Regions from separate parts of the Kitasatospora sp. NPDC056446 genome, predicted to be linked through region 1. Evidence: riboswitches for the same ligand, from Rfam matches in the RefSeq annotation. Region 1 holds a riboswitch; each other region holds the start of a gene.
The links. Region 1 has a riboswitch for thiamine pyrophosphate ahead of thiO (glycine oxidase ThiO). Riboswitches for the same ligand answer to the same signal wherever they lie in the genome.
Positions count from the first base shown of each region.

Region 2: another riboswitch for thiamine pyrophosphate. It lies ahead of thiC (phosphomethylpyrimidine synthase ThiC); the one in region 1 lies ahead of thiO (glycine oxidase ThiO).
Region 3: another riboswitch for thiamine pyrophosphate. It lies ahead of ACFQ6N_RS14940 (purine-cytosine permease family protein); the one in region 1 lies ahead of thiO (glycine oxidase ThiO).

Region 1 covers NZ_JBHTRF010000040.1:67,138-72,692, reverse strand. The annotation lists gene ACFQ6N_RS24275 (polyprenyl synthetase family protein) at 1-773, shown strand, start outside; gene thiE (thiamine phosphate synthase) at 860-1,513, opposite strand; gene ACFQ6N_RS24265 (Rv2175c family DNA-binding protein) at 1,513-1,878, opposite strand; gene ACFQ6N_RS24260 (NAD(P)/FAD-dependent oxidoreductase) at 1,920-3,128, opposite strand; TPP riboswitch at 3,296-3,408, shown strand; gene thiO (glycine oxidase ThiO) at 3,403-4,590, shown strand; gene thiS (sulfur carrier protein ThiS) at 4,587-4,874, shown strand; gene ACFQ6N_RS24245 (thiazole synthase) at 4,876-5,555, shown strand, end outside.
Region 2 covers NZ_JBHTRF010000055.1:53,863-57,453, reverse strand. The annotation lists gene thiC (phosphomethylpyrimidine synthase ThiC) at 1-1,798, opposite strand, end outside; TPP riboswitch at 1,793-1,928, opposite strand; gene ACFQ6N_RS28445 (DUF5326 family protein) at 2,124-2,324, opposite strand; gene tenA (thiaminase II) at 2,573-3,253, opposite strand; gene ACFQ6N_RS28435 (cupin domain-containing protein) at 3,401-3,591, opposite strand, start outside.
Region 3 covers NZ_JBHTRF010000020.1:1,939-7,493, forward strand. The annotation lists gene ACFQ6N_RS14935 (S1C family serine protease) at 1-1,132, opposite strand, end outside; TPP riboswitch at 1,342-1,488, shown strand; gene ACFQ6N_RS14940 (purine-cytosine permease family protein) at 1,481-2,890, shown strand; gene ACFQ6N_RS14945 (glycerophosphodiester phosphodiesterase) at 2,986-3,810, shown strand; gene ACFQ6N_RS14950 (ATP-binding protein) at 4,216-4,650, shown strand; gene ACFQ6N_RS14955 (DUF5926 family protein) at 4,776-5,555, shown strand, end outside.

The DNA of each region.
Region 1 (5,555 bases):
TGCCCTCGATCCACCGCCGCTTCGAGGCCCTGCACCGCGACAGCGGCTGGCGCGGCGACCGCGAGCAGTACGGCGCCTCGGCCGCGGTGCTGCTCGGCGACCTGCTGCTGATCTGGTGCGACGAGCTGTTCCTGCGCTCGGGCCTGGAGCCCGCCGCCGTCCTGGCCGCCAAGCCCGCGTTCGACCTGATGCGCACCGAGGTCATGCTCGGCCAGTACCTGGACGTGCTGGAGCCGGTGGCCGGCGACTCCGCGGACGAGGGCGCGCTGGACCGCGCGCAGACCGTGCTGCACTACAAGTCCGCCAAGTACACGATCGAGCGGCCGCTCCAGGTCGGCGCGCTGCTGGCCGGGGCCGGGCCGGAGCTGGTCCGGGCACTCGGGGCGTTCGGGCTGCCGCTGGGCGAGGCCTTCCAGCTGCGGGACGACCTGCTGGGCGTCTTCGGGGACCCTGCCGTCACCGGCAAGCCGGCCGGGGACGACCTGCGCGAGGGCAAGCGCACCCTGCTGGTCGCGCACGCGATGCGCGGCCTGCCCGCCGCCGACGCCCGGCACCTGGACCGGCGGCTCGGCGCGCCGGACCTGGCGCCCGAGGAGGTCGAAGGGCTGCGCGGGCTGGTCGCCCGCAGCGGCGCGCCCGAGCTGGTCGAGCACCGGATCGAGGAGCTGATGCGGCAGTCCCTGGCCGCGCTGGAGGCGGCGCCGCTCGCGGACGGGCAGGCCCGTGGGGTGCTGCTGGCACTGGCCGAGGCCGCCACCGTCCGCAAGTACTGAGGGACGGCGACGGCCTCGTGGGCAGTGCTCGCGGGCGGGGCCCGGGGTGTCCCTGAGGGCGGCCTCCGGGGCCGCCCCTGGGGAGGTCAGAGCGCCGCGCGCACCCGGCGGGACAGCTCGGCGGCGGCGGCCCGCGGGTCCGCCGCGGCGGTGAGGGCCCGGACCACGACGATCCGGCGGGCGCCGGCGGCCAGCACCTCGTCCAGGTTGCCGAGGTCGATCCCGCCGATGGCGAACCACGGCCGGTCGGTGGCCTGCTTCGCCGCGTACGAGACCAGGCCCAGGCCCGGCGCCGGGCGGCCCGGCTTGGTCGGGGTCGGCCAGACCGGGCCGGTGCAGAAGTAGTCCACCCCGGGCTCGGCGAGCGCCGCGTCCACCTCGGACTCGGCGTGGCAGGACCGGCCGATCAGGACGTCCTCGCCGAGGATCGCCCGGGCGGCCGGCACCGGCAGGTCGTCCTGGCCGAGGTGCAGCACGTCCGGCCGGGCCGCGTGGGCGACGTCGGCACGGTCGTTGACGGCCAGCAGCTTGCCGTGGCGGCGGCAGGCGTCCGCGAAGACCTCCAGGGCCGCCAGCTCCTGCTTGGCCTCCAGGCCCTTGTCACGCAGCTGGACGATGTCCACCCCGCCCGCCAGCGCCTCGTCGAGGAACTCGGCGAGGTCGCCCTGCTCCCGACGGGCGTCCGTGCACAGGTAGAGGCACGCGTCCGCCAGGCGGGCGCGCAGCGTGTCCGCCGCCATCAGATCAGCATCGCCTGGGCGCGGCGCTTGACCTCGGTGCCCCGGTTCTCCTGCAGCGCCTGGATCGGGCTGCCGGGCAGCGACGGGTCCTCGGTGAAGAGCCACTCCAGGATCTCCGCGTCGTTGTACCCGCAGTCGCGCAGCACGGTCAGGGTGCCGGACAGGTGCTTGACCAGGCCCGGACCGTCGATGAATGCCGCAGGGACCTGCAGCGACTTGTTCGGGCCCCGACGGACGGCGATCAGGCCGCCGCTCTTGACCAGGTCACGCACCTCGGTGACCCGCACCCCCCACTGCTCCGAGATGTCGGGGAGGTACATCCACTCGGTGACCAGGGCTTCAATCTTGCTTTCGATCTCGCTCACCCCACCAGACTGCCACCTCCGCGGCCCGCCGCGCACCAGACCTACCCCGCGACCGCCGACTTCAGCGGCACCGAGGGGTCCGCCGCCCGGGCCGGGTCCAGCGCCGTACCACTCCCGATCAGCTTCCGCCCCTGGGTGAGGTCGCGCGGCCGGTCCACGGTCAGCAGCGCGCTCGGCACCCCGTCGCGCAGCCACAGCACCGTCCAGGAGGCGTCCTGCGGGCCGCCGCGCCACAGCGGTTCGTCGCCCTCGGCGTGCCGGCCGGCGTACTGGACCATCCGCCCGAACTGCTCGGACCAGAAGTACGGCACCGGGTCGTACGCGGGGGCGTCCGCGCCGAGGACGGCGGCGGCCGCCGCCTCGCCGGACTGCAGCGCGTGATCCCAGTGCTGGACGGCCAGCCGGGCGCCGGAGCGGGCCGAGGGGTAGCCGACGCAGTCGCCGGCCGCGAACACCCCGGGCAGGCCGGTGCGCAGGTGCGCGTCCACCACGACGGCGCCGGTCCCGTCCAGCTCGACGCCGGAGCCGGCCAGCCAGCCGGTCGCGGGCCGGGCCCCGATGCCGACCACCACCTCGTCGGCGGGCAGGTGCGAGCCGTCCGCCAGCAGCACCGCGCCGGGCTCCACGGCGGCCACCCCGACCCCGCAGCGCAGGTCGACACCCGCCTCGGCGTACCAGGCGGCCATCGCCGAGCCGATCGCGGTCGGCAGCGCGCCGGGCAGCGGCGCCGGGCCCGCCTCGACCACGGTCACCTCGCAGCCCGCCTCGCGGGCCGCGGTGGACACCTCGGCGCCGATCCAGCCCGCGCCGACCAGCACCAGCCGCAGGCCCGGGCGCAGCAGGGCGCGCAGCGCCAGCGCGTCGTCCAGGGTGTGCAGCAGGTGGGCCCGCTCGGCGCCGGGCAGGGCGCGCGGGACGGCACCGGTGGCGATCACCAGCGAGCCGTACGGGAGGTCCCCGCCGTCGGTGTGCAGCACGCCGGGGGTGAGGCCGGTCGCGCGGCAGCCGGTGCGGACCTCGATGCCGAGGTGCCCGTAGTCGATGTCCAGGGTGGTGCTGTCGCTCTTGCCGAGCAGGACGTCCTTGGAGAGCGGCGGGCGGTCGTACGGCGCGTGCGGCTCCTCGCCGACCAGCACGATCCGCCCCCGCCAGCCGCCCTGCCGCAGCTTCAGGGCGCACTGCGCCCCGGCCAGCCCGGCTCCGACGACGACCACCTGATCCGTTGCGTTCAGCTCTGCCACGCCCGTCACTGTACTCAGCGCCGCCGGGCCGCCCGGGGGCCGTCCACCCCTCGTACCGCCCTCCTCCGCCGCCCCGCCCGCAGCGGGCGCCGCCCCTGCCCCGCCGCGCCCCCGGCCCTGCCCCGTCCACCCTTCGTACGGCCCTTCGGCCCCGCCGGGCCACGGCGTTATGGTGGGGGCACCATCACGGGAGCCCGGCGGACCGGGCTGAGAGGCGGGCTGGCACGGCCTGCGACCGTCCGAACCTGATCCGGGTCATACCGGCGAAGGGAGAAGAGCGGCTTTGACACGCTTGCTACCAGACGCCCGTGCCGACGTCCTGGTGATCGGCGGGGGCATCATCGGCCTCGCCGTCGCCTGGCGGACGGCGCAGCGCGGGCTGCGGACCGTCGTGGTCGACCCCTCCCCCGGCGACGGGGCGGGCCGGGTCGCGGCCGGGATGCTCGCCCCGGTCACCGAGCTCCAGTACGGCGAGGAGCCGCTGCTGCGCCTCGGCGTGGCCTCCAACCGGCGGTACGCGGACTTCGCCGCCGAGCTGGCCGAGGCGAGCGGCGGACTGGACACCGGCTACCGCGCCTGCGGCACGATCGCCGTCGCCCTGGACTCCGACGACCGCGCGGAACTGCGCGAACTGCACGCCTTCCACCTGCGGCTGGGCCTGGACTCGACCTGGCTGACCGGCCGGGAGGCCCGCAAGCTGGAGCCGATGCTGGCCCCCGGCGTCCGCGGCGGACTGCACGTCGCGGACGACCACCAGGTGGACCCGCGGCGGCTGCTGACCGCGCTGCTGCCGGCCGGCGAGCGCGCGGGCGTCACCGTCCGCCGGGCCGGGGCGGTGGAGCTGCTGGTCGAGGGCGGCCGCGCGGTCGGCGCCCGGCTGAGCACCGGGGAGTCCGTCGGCGCCGACCAGGTGGTCCTCGCCGCCGGCCCGCACAGCCACCGGCTGCCGGGCCTGCCCGAGGGCGTGCTGCCCGCGGTCCGCCCGGTCAAGGGGCAGGTGCTGCGGCTGCGCGTCCCCGATGCCTACCGGCCGTTCCTCTCCCGCAACGTCCGCGCCGTCGTGCGCGGCGGGCACCTCTACCTGGTGCCCCGGGAGAACGGTGAGCTGGTGATCGGCGCGACCACCGAGGAGCAGGGCTACGACACCACGGTCACCGCCGGCGGGGTCTACGAACTCCTGCGCGACGCCCATGAGTTGGTCCCGGGCATCACCGAGCTCCCGCTGCTGGAGACCTCGGCCGGCCTGCGCCCCGGCTCGCCCGACAACGCCCCGCTGCTCGGCCCGACCGCACTGCCCGGACTGGTCGCCGCCACCGGCCACTACCGCAACGGCGTGCTGCTCACCCCGGTCACCGCCGACCTGGTCTCCGAGTACCTCGCCACCGGCGAACTCCCGGAACTGGCGCAGCCGTTCAGCCCTACCCGGTTCTCCCCCGACTCCGCCCGCTCCACCACGAAGGCCCTGGCATGACCGAGACCGCACCGACCGAGCCCACACCCGCCGAGACCGCACCCGCCGCACAGACCGGGGCCGCGCCCGCCGCACCGGCCGGGATCGCGCTGACCGTCAACGGCGAACCCCGCACGCTGCCCGCCGCGACCACCCTCGCCGAGCTGGTGGCGACCGTGAGCCGGGCCAACACCGGCGTCGCCGCCGCCCTCAACGAGGCCGTGGTGCCCCGCAGTTCGTGGTCCGCGACACCGCTGGCCGGCGGCGACCGGGTCGAGATCCTCACCGCCGTACAGGGAGGCTGAGATGGCCGACGACCTGCTGACCATCGCCGGGACGACCTTCTCCTCCCGGCTGATCATGGGCACCGGCGGCGCGCCGAGCCTGGAGGTCCTGGAGCGCGCGCTGCTCGCCTCCGGCACCGAGCTGACCACGGTCGCGATGCGCCGGGTCGACGCCGGCACCCAGGGCTCCGTCCTGGACGTGCTGACCCGCAACGGCATCCGCGTCCTGCCCAACACGGCCGGCTGCTTCACCGCCGGCGAGGCCGTGCTCACCGCCCGCCTGGCCCGGGAGGCGCTCGGCACCGACTGGGTGAAGCTGGAGGTGATCGCCGACGAGCGCACCCTCCTGCCGGACCCGATCGAGCTGCTGGACGCCGCCGAGACCCTGGTCGACGACGGCTTCACGGTACTGCCGTACACCAACGACGACCCGGTGCTGGCCCGCAAACTGGAGGACGTCGGCTGCGCCGCGATCATGCCGCTGGGCTCGCCGATCGGCTCCGGCCTGGGCATCCGCAACCCGCACAACTTCCAGCTGATCGTGGAGGGCGCGGGCGTCCCGGTGGTCCTGGACGCGGGCGCCGGCACCGCCTCCGACGTCGCGCTGGCGATGGAGCTCGGCTGCTCCGCGGTGATGCTCGCCTCCGCGGTGACCCGGGCTCAGGACCCGGTGCTGATGGCCGAGGCGATGCGGCACGCCAC
Region 2 (3,591 bases), on a different contig from region 1:
GGTAGACCTTGTTGCCGTGGGCCTTGAACTCCTCGGACATGGCCTGCATGCCGGCCAGGGCCTCCGGGTCGAACTCGGTGGCCACGGCGCTGGAGCCGTCGCCGTGCTCGTCGCGGATCTTCTGGGAGATCTTCATCGAGCAGAACTTCGGGCCGCACATGGAGCAGAAGTGGGCCGTCTTGGCGGGTTCGGCGGGGAGGGTCTCGTCGTGGAAGTCGCGGGCGGTCTCCGGGTCGAGGGCCAGGTTGAACTGGTCCTCCCAGCGGAACTCGAAGCGGGCGTCGGAGAGGGCGTCGTCCCAGGCCTGGGCTCCGGGGTGGCCCTTGGCGAGGTCGGCGGCGTGGGCGGCGATCTTGTAGGTGATCACGCCGGTCTTGACGTCGTCGCGGTTGGGCAGGCCCAGGTGCTCCTTGGGCGTGACGTAGCAGAGCATCGCGGTGCCCCACCAGGCGATCATCGCGGCGCCGATGCCCGAGGTGATGTGGTCGTAGCCGGGGGCGACGTCGGTGGTGAGCGGGCCGAGGGTGTAGAACGGCGCCTCGTCGCAGATCTCCTTCTGGAGATCCATGTTCTCCTTGATCTTGTTCATCGGGACGTGGCCCGGGCCCTCGATCATCACCTGGACGTCGCGCTCGCGGGCGATCCGGCCGAGTTCGCCGAGGGTCTTGAGCTCGGCGAACTGCGCCTCGTCGTTGGCGTCGGCGATCGAGCCGGGACGCAGGCCGTCACCGAGGGAGAAGGTCACGTCGTAGGAGGCGAGGATGTCGCAGAGTTCCTCGAAGTTGGTGTAGAGGAAGTTCTCCTGGTGGTGCGCCAGGCACCAGGCGGCCATGATCGAGCCGCCGCGCGAGACGATGCCGGTCTTGCGGCGGGCGGTGAGCGGGACGTAGCGCAGCAGCACGCCGGCGTGGACGGTCATGTAGTCGACGCCCTGCTCGCACTGCTCGACGATGGTGTCCCGGTAGACCTCCCAGCTCAGGTCCTCGGCCCGGCCGTCGACCTTCTCCAGGGCCTGGTAGAGCGGCACGGTGCCGATCGGCACGGGGGAGTTGCGCAGGATCCACTCGCGGGTGGTGTGGATGTTGCGGCCGGTGGAGAGGTCCATGACGGTGTCGGCGCCCCAGCGGGTGGCCCAGGTCATCTTCTCCACCTCCTCCTCGATCGAGGAGGTGACGGCCGAGTTGCCGATGTTGGCGTTGATCTTCACCAGGAAGTTGGTGCCGATGACGGCCGGCTCGACCTCGGGGTGGTTCACGTTGACCGGGATGACGGCCCGGCCGCGGGCCACCTCGGCGCGCACGAACTCCGGCGCGAGGCCCTCGCGCAGCGCCACGAACTCCATCTCCGGGGTCACCACGCCCCGCTTGGCGTACGCGAGTTGGGTGACGGCGACACCGCCGCGGCCGCGCAGCGGACGGCGCGGGCGGCCGGGGAAGACGGCGTCCAGGTTGCGCAGGTTCCCGCCGCGCGGCGAGGTGTGCTTGATCCCGTCGTCCTCGGGGCGCGCCTCGCGGCCGTCGTACTCCTCGACGTCGCCGCGCTGACGGATCCAGGAGTCGCGCAGGGCGGGCAGGCCGCGGCGCACGTCGGGCTCGTAGGACGCGTCGGTGTACGGGCCGGAGGTGTCGTACAGCGGGACGGACTTGCCGTTGGTGAGCCGCACTTCGCGGTACGGGACGCGCAGGTCGGGGCGCGATCCGTCGCGGTAGGCCTTGTTCCAGGCCGGGGTGGGGTAGCCGGTGCGCTCGCTGCTGGGGGCGTTCCGGGCAGGCTGCGGCTGTGCTTCGAACGTGGTCATCTGACCTCTACTCCCTACGCCGGCATTACCCGGTCCAGGTTCCTGCGGTCGACGCAGCCGTCGGTCCGTCCGTCGACGGTCCGGTCAGCGCCCTCTCAGCCCGGTGCTCCGAGCTCCCGCGTCGCAGGCGGTGTTGCCTGCACATGACGCCCAACACCGTAGCGAGCCGATCGCCGCAGGTCCAGAGCGGGTCCGGCGCGGGCCCGGGGCGCGGGCCCGGCGGCGGGCGCGGCGGGGGGCGCACGCGCGGGGCTTCCCGGGAACGGCCGAGGCCCGGCTCCCCGCGTGGGGGACCGGGCCTCAGGGCGGCGGTTCGGGGAGGGGGTCAGCCCTTGGCGGCCTTCTTCACCAGGATGACCACGGCCGCCGCGATGCCGACGACGACCAGCAGCTTGATCACGATGCCGAGCAGCGCCCCGACCACGCCGAACACGAAGGCGACGATGTTCCAGGCCAGTACCAGGACCAGCACCGGGATGACGATGTTGCGCACCCACGAGGGCAGCGACTTCCAGAGCTCAGCCATGTCCGTACCTCTTCTCCCCTTGGGTCGGCCGCCGTCCGGTGCCGCATCCCGCTTGCTTTCGGTACTTCGATCGTACGGTGGCCCGAGTGCCGGAACGAGGCCCAACGGCCCGGAGAGAACCCCGAGATCACCCCGACCCCGACCCCCGGGAACACCCCCTGCGGTTCTACGGGGTCACCCCCCAGGAGACCCCCGCCGAACGGTCGGCCGGAGGCTCCGCAGCAGGTCGGCGGCGGGTCCGCGGCGGGTCAGACCGGCCAGCGCTCACCGCGCCACGCGGCGTCCCAGAACATCCACTCATAGCGCGAGGTGGTCACGAAGTGATCGACGACCTTGCGGCGTTCGGCCGGGGAGAGCTCCTCGCCGATCCGGTCGGTGAGGGCCAGCACCCGGCGGACCACGGACTGGAAGGCCTCGTCGCCGTAGGTGGCGATCCACTTGGCGTACAGCGGGTCCGGGGAGCCCTGGGCGAGCAGTTCCCCGCCGACCCGGGCGTAGATCCAGTAGCAGGGCAGTACCGCGCCGACGGCCTCGGCGAAGGAGCCGCCGTAGACGGTGGCCAGCAGGTAGCTGGTGTAGGCCCGGGTGGTGGGCAGCACCGGTTCGGCGGCGGCCTCGGCGGCGGTGCCGCCGAAGGCGGTCAGGAACTCCGCGTGCATGCCCTGCTCGGCGGCCAGCGCGCCGACCGCGTCGTCGGCGAACGCCCGGACGTCCTCCTCGCCGGGCGCCTTGGCGGCGCAGACGGCGAGGGCGCGGGCGTAGTCGCGCAGGTAGTGCGAGTCCTGGACGACGAAGTGGCGGAAGGCCTGGCGCGGCAGGGTGCCGTCGGTGAGGCCGGCGAGGAAGGGGTGGGCGAGGATCTCGGCGTAGACCGGCTCGATGGCCGCCCAGAGTTCTTCGGTGAGGCTGCGGGGCATGCGAAGGGTCATGCGGACGACCCTAGACGGCCGGGGTTCCCGGCCCGGATTCCGGTCCGGGAGCACGGTCACGGAGCCCGGTCACGGAGCCCGCTCACGGAGCCCGCTCACGGAGCACGGCCACGGAGTCCGGTCACGGGGCGACCGGCCCCGAGCTGCTCAGTCCTCCGGCGGGGAGAACACGACCAGGACCCGCAGCTCCTCCGTGACGTGGTGGAACCGGTGCGGGGTGCCCGCCGGGACGTACACCACGGTGCCGCGGGCGACGGTCGCCGTCTCGGCCCCGACGGTCAACTCGGCCCGGCCGCTGATCACCTGGTAGATCTCGTCCTGGTCGTGCGCGGTCTGCG
Region 3 (5,555 bases), on a different contig from region 1:
CGATCTTGACCACGGCGACGTCGTAGCCCTCGGCGTGGCCGAGCACCGAGGCGTTGTAGGAGGTGCCGTCGGCGAACTTGACGGTCAGTTTGCCGCCGTTGAGGGTCGGCGCGACCACGTGGTTGTTGGTGAGGATGTGGCCCTCGGTGTCGAAGACGAAGCCGGTGCCGGTGCCGGACTCGCCGTTGCCCTGCGCCTTGATGGTGACGACGCTGGGCAGCGCCTTCTGCGCGATGGCGGCGATCGAACCGGGGGCGGGCTCGTTCTTCTGGGTGTCACTGGCCTGGACGGTGGTGCTGCGGTGGTCGTCCGCGGAGTTGACGCTGTTGTTGCGGTCGGCGACGCTCACGCCGAGCGCGCCGCCCGCCACGCCGGCGACCAGGGCGACGGCCGCGATCAGGGCGACCAGGCCGCCGCGCTTCTTCTTGCCGGGGCCGCCGCCCTGCGGGCCGCCGGGGTACTCGGCCGGGTAGCCGAGCGGGCCCCCCGGGCCGCCGGGGTAGCCCGCGCCGGAGCCGGCGTCGTGGGTCGGGCCCCAGCCGCCGACCGGCTGGCCGGCGCCGAACGGGTGGTGGCCGTGCGCGGCGGGCGCGGCCGGGGCACCGGGGGTGACCGGGGCGGCGCCGTAGGCGTCGTAGGCCTCGTGCACGCCGGCGGCGGGGACGCCGTGCGACGGGGTGGCGTACGGGTTGGCGGCCGGCGGCAGTGCGGGGGCCGCGGGCGCGGCGGCCGGAGCGGCCGGGGCGGGCGGCAGGACCGGCGGCGGCGCGTCGATGTACCCGGTGGCCTGGTCGACGACGGGCTGCTCGGCGACCGGCTGCTCGGCGACGGGCTGCTCGACGACCGGCGCGACCGGCGCCACGGGTGCGGCCGGGGCCTCCGGCGCGGAGACCTTGGTGAAGGCGACGGTGGGCTTGTGCCCCCCGTCGGCCGGCACCGCGTCGGCGGCCTCGGCGTTCTCGGCCGGGACGCCCCCGGCCGGGGCGGCCTCCGGCTCGGGGACCCGCCGGAAGGCCATGGTCGGCTGGTGCCCTCCCTGAGCGGGGGCGTCGGACACGGACTCGGCCGCCCCCTGCCCGGCGGGCTGCTCCCCCTGCGGCCCGGCGGGCCCAACCTCGCGCTCGGTGCTCACGGACGACCTCCATAGCTGGCAGAACCAAGGACCATAGTTTTTCGCACTGTCGATTCGATTACCGTAAGGACCCCTCTGAAGAACTCATAAGAATCCTTAGCCGGCGCCGACGACCGCGGGCTCCCCTCCCCCCGCCGGGCGTCCCGCGATGCGGACGCGGACGCACTGGCCTTGGGTGTTCGCCCCCCTGCCGGTTAGCCTGTCGCTCCTAACTGACACGCGGGAGCTTGGACCGACCAGGCTGAGAGTGCGCATGTCGACCGTACGCCACACGAGTGACGCGGACGGTCGAGGGGGCGCAGACCGCCGGAACCTGTCCGGGTAATGCCGGCGTAGGGAGTATCGGCCATGCCGCCTGCTTCGCCATCCTCTTCTCCGGGCGCGCCCGCGTCCAAGGATTTCCCCGAATCCACGGCCTCGACGGCCGTCCGGGACCCTGCCGGGAGGGTCGAGGCTCCGCTGGTCCTCGACACCGAGCCGCCGCGCACGCTGCGCTTCCGGGACCACTTCGCGCTCTGGATGAACCTGGGCGTCAGTCTGATCGGCTTCTCCACCGCCGCCACCGTGCTCGGCGCCCCCGGCAGCGAGCTCTCGCTGGCCGCCGCGGTGACCGCGATCGTGGTCGGTACGGCGGTCGGCACCGCGATGCTGGGCGTGGCCGCGCTGATCGGCGCCCGGACCGGCGCCCCCGCGATGGCCAACCTGCGCGGCCTGTTCGGCACCCGGCTGTCGTACCTGCCGACCGTGCTGAACATCGTGCAGTGCGTCGGCTGGGGCGTGTTCGAGCTGCTGACGATCTCGGCGGGCGCCCAGACCGTGGCCCACACCAGCGGCTACCGCTGGCTGTTCGTCCTGCTCGCGGGCGCGCTGACCACCGCGCTGACGATCTGGCCGCTGGGCTCGATCGCGGTGCTGCGCCGCTTCGTGGCCGGGGCGGTCGCCGTCGCGATGGTGTACTTCACCGTCCAGCTGGGCCGCCAGGGCGTGCCGGACCCGGGCGCCGGCAACTGGCACGGCTTCCTGGGCGCGACCGACGCGATGATCGCGGTGTCGATCTCCTTCGTCCCGCTGGCCGCCGACTACACCCGGCACTCGCGCACCCCGCGCTCGGCGTTCTGGGGCAGCTTCTCGGGCTACACGATCGCCCAGGTCTGGTGCTACGCGCTCGGCCTGATGGCGCTGCTCCAGTCCGACGGCGACCCGAACCGGATCTTCGACTCCTTCCTCGGCGTCTGGGCGGGCTGGCTGTTCCTGCTGGTCCTGGTGCTGCGCGAGACGGACCAGTCCTTCGCCAACGTGTACTCGACCGCGATGTCGGTGCAGAACCTGCTGCCGAAGGCGGACCGCCGGGTGCTGACCGGCGTGATCGGCGTGCTGACCACCGTGCTGGCGCTGCAGATCGACCGGTTCACCGACACCTACACCAACTTCCTCGGCCTGATCGGCTCGGTGTTCGTGCCGCTGCTGGCGGTGCTGGCGGTGGACTTCTTCTTCGGCGCCGGCCGGTACGGCTGGAACCTCTCGGAGGAGGCGCCGTCCCGCTGGACGATGCTGCTGCCGTGGCTGCTGGGCTTCGCGGTCTACCAGTTCATCGCGCCGACCGCGGTGGCCGGCTGGTGGACGGACTTCTGGACCTCCGCCCAGCGGGCGCTGCACTTCACCCCGCAGGAGTGGACCTCCGCCTCGCTGTTCGCCTTCCTGGTGCCCGCGCTGGCCACCTGGGCGCTCTCCGCGTTCGGCCGCCGCGCCGCGCGCTGACGGCGGTCCCGCCGCGGTCCCGCGAGACGAAGACGGCCCCACAGGTTGGGGCCGTCTTCGTCTCCGCTTCACCTGCGCCGCCTATCGTTGGGCCTGTGACCAGCACAGACCCGTCCTCGGCGACGGCGCGCACCGCACCGCCCGTCCAGGTGATCGCCCACCGCGGCTCCTCCCACGCCCTGCCCGAGCACACCCTCGCGGCCTACCGGCGCGCGCTCGACGAGGGCGCCGACGCGGTGGAGTGCGACGTCCGGCTGACGGCCGACAACCGGCTGGTGTGCGTGCACGACCGTCGGATCGGCCGGGTCTCCAACGGCCGCGGCACCGTCTCGGCGATGACGCTCGCCGAGCTGGAGGCGTACGACTTCGGCGCCTGGAAGACCGGCCGTCCCAGCACCGATCCCGAGCTGCGCGGGGTGCTGCGGCTGGAGCGCCTGCTGGAGCTGGTGGTGGACTGCGGCCGCCCGGTGGACCTGGCGATCGAGACCAAGCACCCGGTGCGCTTCCGCGGCCGGGTGGAGGCCGAGCTGCTGCGGACGCTGGAGCGGTACAAGATCGGCACGGTCCGGGAGGGCGACCGCCCGTCCGCCCGGATCATGAGCTTCTCCTCGATCGCGCTGAACCGGGTGGCCGCCGCCGCGCCGGACTTCCGGCGGGTGTTCCTGTTCGAGCGCGCGCTGCCGCTGCTCGGCCGGCTGCGCGAGGGCTCGCCGCTGCCGGGCGGGGCGCGGATCGCCGGTCCGGGCATCGAGCTGGTGCGGGCCCGTCCGCAGCTGGTGACCCGGCTGCGCGAGCTGGGGCACAAGGTGCACGTGTGGACGGTGGACGAGCCGGCCGACGTCGAGCTCTGCCTGGAGCTCGGGGTGTCCGCGATCATCACCAACCGGCCCGCCGAGGTGCTGGCGCGGCTCGGACGCTGACCGGGCCGCGGCCGGAGGCCGTGCCGGTGCGGACTGATCGCTCTGGTCGGCACTCAAACCTTCTCCGTGCGATATTGCCGGAATTCTTGCCCCCGGACGACGGAGGGTGAGCACGGAATGACCTCGTGTCCACCCTGGGTCGCGGCGCTCGAAATGGGCTCGCGGGATCGTCCGGTGCTCGTTTCCGACGCATTACCAAGGGGCATCTCTCCCTCGGCAATCGCTGAAGGAGGTCCGGGGGTGGCGTTGATGGTGGCGCGTGAAGTGCCGACTTCATCGACCATGGCGGTGCCGCACGGCCCATCGAGTGTCGGGGTCGCGCGGCGCCGACTGCGTCGAGATCTGGGTGACCGGCAGATACCGGAACCGGTCATCGATGATGCCGTACTGATCCTCTCCGAACTGTTGAGCAACGCCTGTCGTTACGCCCGTCCGCTCGGCCCGCTGCGGGCACTCGGACGCAGCGCCCGGGCGGAGGTGCTCGGGCAGGTGCTGGTCGGCGTCCCGTCCGGGGCGCACGCCGCGCCGGGTGCCCGGGAGCAGGACGGCCGGGAGCAGGACGGCGGTCCGGGCGAGCCGGACGGCGGAGTGCTGGTCCGCTGGCAGCTGCACGCCGACGGCGTGCTCACCCTGGAGGTCACCGACGGCGGTGCGGCCACCCGGCCGCTGCCCGCCAGTCCCTCGCTGACCTCGCGCGGCGGCCGCGGCCTGAGCATCGTCGACCAGCTGGCCGGTGACTGGGGCGTGCGCGACGCGCCCGGCGAGGTGACGGTCTGGGCCGCGCTCCCCGCCCGGGCCCGGCACGCCCGGCGCACCGGAGGCGACGCCCGGAGCGCGTAGACCGGCCCGCACCCCCTGCCCGACCGCCCCGGCGCGTTCGCGCGCGCCGGGGGTAGCACGGGTGCGGGAGGAACGTCAGTAGGCTTCCCGGGTCAGAGGACCACCGTTCCCGGGAGAGCCGCACCATGGGCAAGAAGGCCGCCAAGAAGGCGCCGCAGCGTCAGTCCACCACCGCCGTCACGGGCGAGGTCCCCGTGGTCGGGGCCCGCGAGGACTGCCCCTGCGGCTCGGGTCGCCGCTACAAGGCCTGTCACGGCCGCGAGGCCTCGCACGCGGTGCAGGAGCTGGTGCACCGCCCGTTCGAGGGCCTGCCGGGCGAGGCCGACTGGGTGGCGCTGCGCGAGCTGGTGCCCGCCGCCACGGTGCCGCTGACGCTGGCCGCCGGGGTGGCCGACGGCATCGCCGGGGACGTCCCGTCGGTGACCCTGGCCACCGTGCTGCCGCTGGCCTGGCCGGCCCTGCGCCGCCAGGACGGCTCGATCCTGCTCGGCCTCCAGACCCAGTCCTCCTCCGGCGACCTCAGCCGCGACCTCGCGGACGCCCTGGAGCTGGCCCTGGCCACCGAGCCGGGCAGCCCGGTGCCGGCCCGCCGGACCGTCCCGGGCGGTCGCCGCCTCCAGGACCTGCTGGACACCACCGCCGGGTTCGCGCCCGCCGTGCACACCGGCTTCGAGTTCTGGCTGGAGGACGCCGAGACCGCCACCGGCGAGGTCGCCGCCTCCCTGGAGCGCGCCAACGCCTCGGCCATCCCGACCGAGAAGCTGGGCAGCGTCGACGCCGCCTACTGGTGCGGCACCCCGGACAAGAACCACCTGCGCTGGGTGATGACGGTGCCCGAGGAGAAGCTGCTGGACGCGCTGGCCCGGCTGAACGCCGCCGGCGAGGCCTCGCTCGGCACGGACACC